One region of the Parabacteroides sp. CH2-D42-20 genome, then DNA from elsewhere that is predicted to be linked to it. Evidence: riboswitches for the same ligand, from Rfam matches in the RefSeq annotation. Region 1 holds a riboswitch; each other region holds the start of a gene.

What was found. A riboswitch is a leader RNA that binds a small molecule or an ion and turns the genes downstream of it on or off. The one in region 1 is predicted to bind cobalamin.
Region 2: another riboswitch for cobalamin. It lies ahead of D7V92_RS01995 (porin family protein); the one in region 1 lies ahead of D7V92_RS00440 (TonB-dependent receptor).
Region 3: another riboswitch for cobalamin. It lies ahead of D7V92_RS04735 (ABC transporter substrate-binding protein); the one in region 1 lies ahead of D7V92_RS00440 (TonB-dependent receptor).

What each region holds. Positions count from the first base shown of each region.
Region 1 covers NZ_RAYG01000001.1:119,591-123,798, forward strand. Annotated here, with positions in the region: gene D7V92_RS00435 (sirohydrochlorin cobaltochelatase) at 1-227, opposite strand, end outside; gene D7V92_RS00440 (TonB-dependent receptor) at 261-2,444, opposite strand; cobalamin riboswitch at 2,493-2,694, opposite strand; gene D7V92_RS00445 (anaerobic ribonucleoside triphosphate reductase) at 2,957-4,208, shown strand, end outside.
Region 2 covers NZ_RAYG01000002.1:90,297-94,504, forward strand. Annotated here, with positions in the region: gene priA (primosomal protein N') at 1-1,057, opposite strand, end outside; gene D7V92_RS01995 (porin family protein) at 1,145-1,753, opposite strand; cobalamin riboswitch at 2,045-2,248, opposite strand; gene coaW (type II pantothenate kinase) at 2,268-3,122, opposite strand; gene scpA (methylmalonyl-CoA mutase) at 3,252-4,208, opposite strand, start outside.
Region 3 covers NZ_RAYG01000005.1:128,899-133,106, forward strand. Annotated here, with positions in the region: gene D7V92_RS04730 (iron ABC transporter permease) at 1-971, opposite strand, end outside; gene D7V92_RS04735 (ABC transporter substrate-binding protein) at 981-2,144, opposite strand; cobalamin riboswitch at 2,207-2,406, opposite strand; gene D7V92_RS04740 (precorrin-2 C(20)-methyltransferase) at 2,473-3,177, shown strand; gene D7V92_RS22415 (hypothetical protein) at 3,226-3,366, opposite strand; gene D7V92_RS04745 (hypothetical protein) at 3,342-3,737, opposite strand; gene D7V92_RS04750 (formate--tetrahydrofolate ligase) at 4,131-4,208, shown strand, end outside.

The sequences.
Region 1 (4,208 bases):
GGGAAAGCCTCCTTGACACGCTTGTTCATCACATCGAGTACTTGGGTACGAGCTTCCGGGTAAGCACTCCCGAAATGTACCATCAAGATCGCTAACTTATCTCCCTTTTCCATGCTCTCCCGGATATCGGAAGCGTAAAACTCCCGCCCGGGTTTCGCCCATAATGAACAGGCGAGCCCGAGCAGGAGTGAACAAACAAACATGGATCGTAAAAATCCCCTATACATTATTATATTAGTTAATAGTTGACATGTGACAGTTTACTGCTTGAAACGGACCAGAAGGCTGACGTAATAGGTACGGCCCGGGGTCAATGTAGCGTAATTGTAATTAAAGGGACGATCATCTACATAATCAAAAAGGTTCTCGATACCTACTCCCGGTTCCAACAAGAAATCGCCGGCTCTAAACGTATGGCTCGTATTGAGATTCCACAAGGAATATTTCGGTGCGTATCCATAAGAAGTAGAATAACGTTCCCCTTGGATACGTCCGTTAAAATTCACGTTCAGCTTATACTTATTCCAAGTATGAGACCACATAGCCGCTACCGTACCACTATGCTTAACGGTCTTATCCAAAGGTTCATCCTCGTATACGTTCTTTCCATCCATGAAACTATAGCCACCATTCAAGGTAAAGCCCGCTCCCAGATAACTATTGAAGGTCACGTTAATACCTTTGATCTTCGCTTTATCGATATTCGCACGCATCTGTATCTCATCATAATCCGTACCATGGGCGGTGTTATAAGCATCCCGTTCCGCCGTATCCAATATCTTATAGTTAATCATGCTACGTACGTTATTCATAAAAGCGGACACGGACAAAGAAAAATACCGCATCGTATATTCTGCGCTCAACGTGAAATTGTCGCTCTTCTCCGGGTCCAGATCCGGATTACCGATCGTAAGGCGAGTCGCTCCAGACGCTTTCTTCTCCGATTCCGTATACAACTCTTTCAATTCAGGTGTACGGAAACCAGCCGCATACGATCCGCGGAAATTAAAACCGCCTACCTTATACAGCAAAGCCACGTTAGGAGTCGCATAACTCTTAAAATTCTCATGGTAAATATAGCGCAAACCCGCGTACGCTTGGAAATGCTCATTGATATTGATCTCGTCTTGCGCATAAAGCGCGGTCGTGTACATACTTTTACCCGCTATGTTATCCGTCTCGCTACTCAGTAACTCTTTAATGAACTCCGCACCAGCCGAAAGCTTATTATACTTGCCCAGACGAAAGATTCCCTTGACATTCAAGTTATGGTAATGAATCCGTTTCGTCATATCACTCTCTCCGCTTTTCTTTCCATCAAAGAAATCCTTATACGTACTATGATTGTCCGACAGATAATCAGCGTTCAAATAAGAGTTCTTATTAATCATGTATTGAGCGCCCGCCCCATAAGTGAACGTCTCTTTTCTCATATCATAGTTGGTCGTATTCACTTTATCCATCGGCATCGGACGATCGCTGGAACGTCCGAAGAAAGTACCACGCACATAAAAAGACAAACGATCCGTAACGTCGTACGTGAAACGTTGGTTGATCACGTTCCGGTGAAATCCCTCGGAAGCTTGCTTATTGGTAGGAACCAACTCGCCTTTACTCTCCGTATAGGGATTTAATTGCCAACCATCGGCCCGTTGATATTGATAAGAAGTATATGAACCGAACTTCCCTACATTCACGTCCGCGTTGACCGACTGCAAGAATTGGTTCTTGCTACCATAACGGCTATTGCTCGTCACGTTCACCTTATTGCGGGAATCATCCGTGATGATATTGATAACGCCGGCGATCGCGTCGCTACCATACAAAGCGGAAGCGGCCCCGTTCAAGATCTCTACCCGTTTTACGTTAGACATATCGATACGGGAATAGGTATCATCGCCGGCCAAACGCTTACCGTTTTCCAAGATAACCACGTATTTCTCTGTCAATCCGTTCATATTCATCGTAGCCCCCTGTCCGTTTTCCATAAATACGATACTCGGATTCAGCTTGGTCATCGCATCTTGGAAATTGGTTACGCTCGCCTCTTTCAAGTCTTTTCCCGTAAGCACTTTCACGGGAATAGGGGAATTACTCATGCGGCGATGCGAACCGGTACCGGTTACCACCACTTGATCGATATTCACATACTTTTCTTTCAGCTTAATAACGACATCTTTTTCCGAGTGATCCGTTTGATACACGCCTTGCTCATAGCCAAGGTAAGTCACACGAATACGATGTCTACCATCGGGAAGGTTCAGCTCAAATTTTCCGCTAGCATCCGTGGTTGTACCATTCAAGGATTCCGACACGCGGATATTCGCGCCCGGAATTGGTTCATTACTTTCATCCACGACCTTACCCTGTAAACGTACCTGCGCAAATGATACGTTTATCGCACAACTTACAGCTAAAGCCGCGCACAAACACTTTCTTTTCATAAACGATTTGTTATTATGTATATTTCCGCTTTCCTGACCCCGAGAAAAACAGCAATAAAAACGCTTGGCAGGTTTCCTGACTTACCTCGTAGAAAACGACCTTCCCGTCTTTTACAGACAGTGGTATGAGAAATGTTTTCTACTTTACAAAAGCTTACAGTAGCGGGCACTGCTCCGGATTCACACCGGATTCCCTCTTTATGACGAAACCGGATGGTTTTACGTCATCACCAAAACGGGGGCAAAAGTATGAATTATTTTATATAAACAAAAATATATCCCAGCTTATGTTCTTTAAAAGCTTTACAAAGAGAAGCTTACAACACACCACATCGCCAAAAAGGAAAACAAAAGCAATCATACAAGACACAAAGTTTTCCAAAACTTTTCACAACGCACTACAAATTAACACCTTAACATAATTTAATCAGCAAAAAGTTTTCCAAAAAGAAAATCATATAGTGTAATAAGATACCTTTGCACGCATAATCAATCACAAATTAATCGACATCATGATACAGACAGTTGTTAAACGGGACGGGCGTATCGTTGGCTTCAACGAGGAGAAGATAGTAACCGCTATCCGTAAAGCCATGTTGCATACAGACAAGGGAGAAGATATGCAACTGATTCGCCAGATCACAGATCATATCTCATTCAAGGGAGAACCTCAAATGACCGTAGAGGCGATTCAAGATGCCGTGGAACTGGAATTGATGGCCAGTAGCCGGAAGGACGTAGCGCAGAAATATATCGCTTACCGAAATCAGCGAAGCGTAGCCCGCAAGGCGAAAACACGGGATATGTTCTTGGAGATTATCAATATCAAATCCAACGACATCACCCGTGAGAACGCGAATATGAACGCCGATACACCCGCCGGCATGATGATGAAATTCTCCAGCGAGACCACCAAGCCGTTTGTAGATGACTATTTATTGAGCGAAGAGGTCAAGGAAGCCGTATCTAACAACTACCTCCATATTCATGATAAAGATTATTATCCGACTAAAAGCTTGACCTGCGTACAACACCCGTTGGATCGCATCCTGAAATACGGGTTCTCCGCCGGTCATGGCGAATCACGTCCGGCTAAACGAATCGAAACCGCAAGCATCCTTGGCTGTATCTCTCTAGAGACCGCCCAAAACGAGATGCATGGCGGACAGGCGATACCGGCGTTCGATTTCTACCTAGCACCTTACGTACGTAATAGCTTTATCGAGGAAGTAAAGACCTTAGAGGATTTATACGGACAGGATTTCTCCCACTTATATAATAAGCCTATCGACGATTACCAGACACAGACCTTGGATGGATTAAGCGGTGATAGACGCATTATACAACATGCCATCAACCGCACGGTAAGCCGTGTACACCAATCGATGGAGGCTTTTATCCATAATATGAACACGATCCATTCCCGTGGAGGCAACCAAGTGGTATTCAGCTCCATCAATTATGGGACCGACACCTCGGCGGAAGGTCGTTGCATCATCCGGGAGTTATTAAAAAGCACTTACAGAGGCGTAGGTAACGGCGAGACCGCTATCTTCCCGATCCAGATATGGAAAAAGAAACGAGGCGTAAGCTATCTGCCGGAAGACCGTAACTACGATCTTTACCAATTGGCCTGCAAGGTCACCGCCCGTCGTTTCTTCCCGAACTTCTTGAATCTCGACGCGACCTTCAACCAAAGCGAGGATTGGAAAGCGGACGATCCTCAGCGCTATATCCACGAGGTAGCGACCATGGGATGCCGTA
Region 2 (4,208 bases), on a different contig from region 1:
ATAATTTCGCCAGCCGTTCCGTGATCTGGGTCGTGATAGCGATCTCCGGCAACATATATAAAACCTGCCGCCCCAGCCGCAAGACCTCATGGATCAAACGGACGTATATCTCGGTCTTACCACTGGAAGTCACGCCATGAAGCAAGCAGACCTCCTTCGTCTTGAAAGCCTCATGGATCTCTCCATAGGCTTTCTCTTGCGCCGGACTGAGCGGATTCGGCTCTTGCAAGCGGCAGACGGATACTTGCAAACGACCCACCTCTTTCTCGTAACTCTCCAAGATACCCCGTTTCAGCAGACCCTCCAATACCGCAGAGGTATAACCACTGCGTTCCAATAGCTCTTTCTTGGAAAGCTCCTTCGATAAAGCGGGATTCAAGGTATGGCTTAAATCCAAGAAGCTGACCAGCAAAAGCTCTTGCTTCTTCGCTCGTTTCAAATCCTCGAACACCGCCTGTAATTTCGTCTCATCCCGGTAAGCCTCGGCCAAACGGATAAACGCCTGTGTCTTGGGAACGAATCCTCGCTTTAGCTCCTCGCTCACCTCGACCGCCCCTTTCACCATCAAGGAAGAGACGATCGGGACAACATTTCGGAGACCGGTCTTCTTCTCCAACTCCGAGATCGTCAATTTCAAAACCCCGCTAAAGGCATCCAGTACCGCTTGCTCGTTCGGGCGCAAGGGGGCGGTGGCCTCGAAATCCTCATTATAAGTAACCGCCGTCTCGCTTTCCAACTTTAAGCCGGAAGGCAAGGCCGCCTTATACACATCGCCCAGCTTACATATATAATAAGAAGATATCCATTTCCAGAAACGGAGTTGCGGACGGCGGAGCACCGGCGTGGCATCCAGCAAAGCGTAGATCTCCTTCGTCTCAAAATCGGATACCGGTTCCCGGTCGTGTACCTCCATGACGATAGCCGTATAATATCGTTTCTTCCCGAAATGCACGATCACCCGGCAACCGGGAGTCACGGCTCTCTCCAGATCTTCGGGTATCCGATAGGTATAGCTATTCTCCAAAGGAAGGGGAAGTATGACGTCCGCGTATTTCATTCAAACAGGTGTTTCATTACGAGCCCAAAAATAACAAAAAAGGCCGGACTTCTAAAGCCCAGCCTCTCTCATTTTATTTTCACCTATTTAGAACAAGATCGCTGCCGTGATAGACCATCCACGGTTCTTTCCGGCACCGTCGGAGAGGTTCACCTTCTCAATGCTATAGTTATCAGTCAGTCCCAGACCATAATTGAAACCCACCTGCAAGTGGCTGATCAACTCCACGCCGGCACCGAAGTTAAGACCTGCGCTGAAATTCTTCGCCTTCACCTGATCCGCTACGGAACCCGGGATATCCCAAAACTTATCACCGCCTACACGGAAACCGATATACGGACCGGCTGCCAGATACGCCTTGACGATCGGTAAGCCGAATTTCCATTTCAAGTTGACCGGAACATCGATATAATCCGTCTTCATCGAAGTCTTCACCCCGCCAGCCGAGGTCGTTTCCAAACCCTTTTGCGAATACAACACCGCCGCATCGATCCCGACACCCACCAACGGTAAGGTCGTCTCGATCATCGGACCCACTTGGAAGCCGGTTACGTTATCCGCTTTCAACACGTCCGAGTTGAAATGAACAGACGATATATTCACACCTCCCTTGATACCGAATTTAAGCTGAGCGTTCGCCGGAAGCGCCATCAACGCTAGCAAGGCAACCATAAGAAATCCCACAATTTTCTTCATATTCATACTTCTTTTGTTAATTACTCGTTGCAAATAAACGCACTTTTCTAATAATAAACAAATATTCTCTATAGAGTGTTCACGGAATACCCCAGTCCTTTAAACGCAAAGAAAGCATGCATCTTACACACGGAGCTCATCCCGTCGGTCAGATTCATGCTTCTTTCCCTAATTATTATGGCAAAATAATTATCCGAAACCATGAGACGACTTGATAAGAAAACCTTGGATAAAGAATAGTAAAAACCGGATACGATTCTTGCGTTCTCTTCCGGCCTTTCCTCGAAGCCGTCGAAAATATACACGCCTTGCAGGTCTTCTGACTTACTTCCGGTCTTAAGCGCCTTCCCATTCACTTGAATGAACAGTGGCAACAGTATTGCTCAACCCGTTTATGAAGCTTACAGCAGCGGGACTGTCCGGGATTCTCACCCGATTCCCTTTTAATCCCTATCCGGCGATTGCCGAAAGGGAACAAAGCATGTAGCAAAGATACATAAAGTTTTGATGTAGCCTAACACTTTCCACAAAAAATATCCTTATATTCCCGGTTCCTGATATAGCATAAAGCCGCCCCGATAGCCGTGCGATACTCGGCATACTCCGGTATCTTGAAATGGACATCGCACATCTCCTCCAGACGGGGGAAAATATCCGGGCATTGTGGCAAGCGAGTCAGGTTACCGATCAATACGATATTCTTGATATCGCCATTTAACGAGGCGAAAACAGCTCCTTGCCCGATGGTCTGCAAGACCATATGAACGATACCGAGAGCGATATCCTCAACCTTAGCGTTCGCGTCCGCTTTTCCGAAAATAGAGGCTGTCACGTCCAGCGGCAGGCCGGGTAGCGGATGCGGCGTAATATCCCGGATATGCAAGTCGATATCATTCAAGGAACCGTGCTCGGCCAAAGACGCTATTTGGTGAAAGTCATGCGTTTTCAATAATAGCTTAGACAAGCCGAGGATTGTTCCGCCACCGATACCCAATCCCCCGATATGCTCGATCGTGGAGCCTTGTACCTTGACAAAGGAGGTACCCGTTCCCATGCTGACCACCAATAGACTGTCCAGTCCCGTATTATATTGCGCCCCTAGCCCATTCGCAAGGAACTCATCCGTCTTCGCGGTTGGTAAGCCATATAAAGGTTGATCGATATAAGCGCTACCTACACCTGTCAAGATCACTTTCTCTATATTCGAGAGCGAGATGTTATTATCATAAATATATTTACCGAAGGCCCCGAATAAAGAGGTTACCGGATCGGTAGCTTTCACGAACATCGGGTTCTTGATCTTCTTATCCTCCACGCCGACGATCTTGGTCGTGCTACCTCCCACATCTATACCTATAACGATTCCCATGATTCTTTCCCTTTTTAATTGAATAATCGCTACAAAAGTACATAAACCCGCATACAATACTAAAAAAGGCCGGACAAAATCAATTGTCCAGCCTCTCTTTATTTAAAAACCGTAAGGCCTAAACTCTATTTATTCGCCTAACAAGATCTCAAGGATCTGGCAAGCTGCCTTCGATACGGAAGTACCCGGGCCAAAGATAGCGGCAACGCCAGCCTTATACAAGAAATCATAGTCTTGAGCCGGGATTACACCTCCAGCAATAACGATGATGTCCTCACGACCTAGTTTCTTCAACTCCTCGATAACCTGCGGAACCAACGTCTTATGACCAGCGGCCAAAGAAGAAACGCCCATTACGTGAACGTCGTTCTCCACAGCTTGACGGGCAGCCTCGGCCGGAGTCTGGAACAACGGTCCCATATCTACGTCGAAACCACAGTCCGCATAACCAGTAGCGACAACCTTAGCGCCACGGTCGTGTCCGTCCTGACCCATCTTAGCGATCATGATACGAGGCTGACGGCCTTCTTTCTTAGCGAATTGCTCGCAAAGCTCGCAAGCTTTCTGGAAGTCTGCGTCTTTCTTAGTTTCTGATGAATACACGCCTGAAATAGTTCTAATGATTGCTTTATAACGACCTACAACCACCTCGCAAGCATCGGAGATCTCTCCCAATGACGCACGCAAGCCGGCAGCCTTAACAGCCAACTCTAATAAGTTGCCCTTCTTCGTCTTCACGCACTCCGTGATATCAGCCAAAGCTTTTTGAACAGCGGCTTCGTCACGGTTAGCACGCAACTCCTTCAAAGCGGCGATCTGCTCGTTACGTACGGCTGTATTATCGATCTCAAGGATATCGATCGGATCTTCCTTCGGCAAACGATATTTGTTAACACCAACGATGGTCTGAACACCAGAGTCGATACGAGCCTGTGTACGAGCGGCAGCTTCCTCGATACGCATCTTAGGAAGACCAGTCTCGATGGCTTTCGCCATACCACCCATGCTCTCGATCTCTTGGATCAATGCCCAACCTTTATGTACCAACTCATTCGTCAAAGACTCTACATAGTAAGAACCAGCCCA
Region 3 (4,208 bases), on a different contig from region 1:
GCGGTTACCGAGTTGACAGGTAACGCTCCCTCGAACCCCGGCATACGGGCGATCAAATTACAGATCAACGCCAACGCCGCACCGGCGAATAAGACCGCAGGCATTAAAATCCGATGGTCGGAAGTTTGAAATATGGCCCGGCATAAATGCGGAACGGCTAGCCCCAAGAAGATAATAGGTCCGCAATAAGCCGTGACAATCGCCGTAAGGACCCCGGCCGAGGTGATAACCAACAAACGGGCCCGCTTGATATTAAGTCCCAAATTGCGTGCGTAGCTATCCCCAAGAAGCATCAAGTTCATGGTCTTGATAAGCAGGAACGAGAGAGGGATCAAGACTGTCATAAGAATCACGAACAACGTCATCTGATTACCGGAAACACGGGCGAAACTACCCAATCCCCAAATCACGTATGCACGGATATCCTCCTCGACGCTAAAGAATTTAAGTACACCGATCACGGCGTTTGCCACGTAACCGATCATCACACCGATAATCAACAACGTGACATTTCCTTTTACCTTTTGGGAAACATACACGATCAGCGCCATCACGGATAAGGAACCGATCACGGCCGCTATCGATAAGGCGATCTCCCCCATAAAACCAAGTTTACTCAAGGCAACGCCCCCTAAACTACCGCTTAACAACACCACGAAAGCGACACCCATGCTCGCTCCCGAACTGATACCTAAGACCGAAGGTCCGGCCAATGGATTACGGAAAACGGTTTGCATCTGTAAGCCGCTGATGGATAAGCCTGCTCCCGCTACCAACGCTGTCAATGCCTGTGGTAGTCGGGATTTCCAGATAATATTCTGCCATGTAATAGGCTCATTTCCTGAATTCCAGATAATATGCCAAACCGATTGAAGAGGAATAGAGACTGACCCCAACACCAAATTCAAAAAGATTAGAACAAAAATAGCCGTGACAATCGCCAGCATCCATAGGGTATTTGAATGTTTCATCAGCGTTCCTTATTTAAGTCGAGAATAATAGACCGGCTCATGATCCGGTAATAAATCCGGATGAAAGATATGAAGCAAATCCGCTAGGACGATCTCCGGTTCTGTCGGCATACTCTCATAAAACGGCGTGTTCTTCATATTACAATAGATAATCCCTTTCTCCCGGAACGCACGGAAATCCGCATAACGAGGATCTTGCTCTTTCAATGCCTCATAGCTAAACGTTCCCGGGAAACTATTCACGATACGCCAGAAATCAGCATCGTCCGCTTGGTTATAGACCGTCTCGAAGTCTAATGTAACACCACCGGATCGCTCATCGTCTTTCAAGAAATAATCAGCGCCGGCATCCTTGAAAAGCTGTGCCAAGAAACTCTTTCCTCCTACGGCATACCAGTTTCCACCCCGTAACTCGCCACTAAAAACGATCGGACATTTTTTAACCTTGCCATCCGCCGTAAGTTCCTTTAATTCATTATACCTCTTCTCAATGGCGGCAAAACGCTCATTGCCCTCTTTCTCTACCCCTAACAACAAGCCTATGAACTTGATCCATTCAGCTTGTCCCAATGGCGTAGTCTCCTTATAACCCAAATGGGGAATCAAGGGGATACCCACGTCTTTCAGCGTCTCATAGCCTCCCCGCTTGAATGGCGATACAAGGATCAAATCAGGATTCATACTCATGATAACCTCGTTATCGAAATTTCCCTCTATACCGATCTTTGCGGTTTTACCTTCTTTCAGGCGTTCGTTCATCTCTTTATTGAACAAATGCCGTGTACTGGTAATCCCAACGACCTTATCCAAGGCACCCAATTTAATAAAATTCGATAATTGCAGGGAAGTCATACAGATAACACTTCGGATAGGAAGCTCTATCATCGTATAATCAACGGGAATCCCCGTGGGTTTCGAACCTCTTTTTACGAACGCATAATGAAACGTGGTGCTTTCCTCGTTTTGAGGATCTTGAATATCAGCCAAGACATATTGATCCGCATAGGTAAGCTTGAATCCTTGGGCGTATAAAGGCTTAACCTGCTCTTGCGAGAATGCGGATTGCTCTACGGAAGCCGTCTTCCCTATTTCTCCTTTTTCACGGATACCTGAAGTACATGATAAAGTCAATACCGATAAAAGCAAGCATCCACCCGCTATAAACTTATTCATAATCCTTGTTTAATTGACAGTTGATCATTGACAGTTACTCTCGTCCTGCTCCACGGGACAGCAACATTTATTTATGAACCGGCAGGTCTTCTGACTTACTTCCATTCTGGACGCCTTCCCGATTACGAAACCAGTGGCCAAGGTATTGTCCGAATGTTTAGAAGTTCACAGCAGCGTGGTCTGTCCGGGATTCTCACCCGGTTCCCTTTTAATCCGCCTCCCGGAAAAAGAGATAAGCGGAGCCTATTACAGCGACAAAAGTAGTAAGAATATTTGTATACATCCGCAATTTTAAGGACTTTTGCGTTTCAAATAAAAACAGATACACATGAATCATCCTATTCACTTCGTCTCATTAGGTCCCGGTGATCCGGAATTAATTACGCTGAAAGGGCTTAAAACATTACAAAAGGCTGATATTATCTATTGTCCTGCTACACAAGGCAAGCATGGAATCATATCTCGGGCGACGGATATATTGAAAGCTATTGAGGTAGACGAATCCTTGATCCATCCGTTTATTTTGCCAATGAGTAAGGAACGGACAGATGCGTTAAACGCTTATAACGAATTGTTTCTGGATGCCCAAGCTGAATATTTGAAAGGAAAACAAATCGTGATCGTCGCCGAGGGAGACGCTGGTTTTTATTCATCTATACAATATGTATACGATAAATTCGAGGAAGCAGGAATCCCGGTCGATCGAATCGCAGGAATTCCGGCATTTATAGCGGCAGGTGCCTTGGCCGGGATACATATCGTAAAACAAGAGGAGCAAATTAACGTAATCCCCGGGACTGCGTCGTTCGATGAACTTTCGGCAAAAATAGAAAATGGAATGATCATCGTCATCATGAAATTACCGGGTTGCCAAGAGGCTATTCATACTTGTATCCGGCAGTATGCGGATAAGGCGGTTTTTCATTATTTCGAGAATGTTGGAACAGGAAAAGAATATTATACTACTGATATCACCACTATACATTCCAAGGATTTCCCCTATTTCTCCCTACTGATTATCCAACCTCGCTAAAAGAAGAAGGCTGCCCGGAGAGTAACCAAACCCGGACAGCCCATCTTATTACGCTACATGCAATATATGCTTAAGCTGATCGATATGGAAACGAAGTGTATCCATATAAGGTTTCACTGAATTATGATACATGATCGCTTTTGCGTGCATATCTTCCAACTCGCTTACTTTACGGTTCGCCTCACGCATTTTACAAGCGTTGTAGCGAATACCCGATACATGTCCTTGATATCCTCGATCGCTTGGTTTCCCCGGTTGAAGATAGACTCTGCTTCTTCCGGAGCGTATACCGTATAGGCTTGGGCAACGTCATCCAGTAATGCCTGTTGATAAGAGCCGGCTATCGGGAGCAATTGATGGATCGCATGATGACATAAAGAATGAACCTCGTTTTGAAGCTTCTTCAATTCTACTTCCCACTTTGATTCACATACTTCATCCAATTGTTTGACTTCCGCTACGACACGGCCGCTAAACAATTCCACTACCATCTTTTCCCATGCTTCTGCTACCCACGATTTAGTAGCAAATGTAACCTGACTAAATCTTACTGTTGACATAACCTTAAATTTACATATTATATTGCTAATGTTATTAATCTCTTATCTATTTCAATTTATCACACTCAAACCATTTTAGCTTTCTTTTTATCGTTGTGACACCATAAAATTAATCAAATTATCATAGATGGATAATTTTAAAGACTATTTTATAATTCTTTAAGAGTGCGACAAGCAAAACGTATGATTTTTGCAAAGTTCACTTTACAAAAAGTTCAATTTCAAGCCTAACAGCTATCACAAAAAGCAAGATCATCGCCATCTTCGCACAAAAATATCAAAATAACACAATCTTATTATTCCATAAAGGGGGAAAACCTTGTTCCGTATCATTTTGTTATTATAATAAATTAGATTTACTTTGTTCAAACTATATAAACTTACATAAAGCACATGAAATCGGACATTGAGATAGCAAGAGAAACAGACTTGCGTAAAATTAAGGAAGTTGCGACAACGTTAGGTATCCCT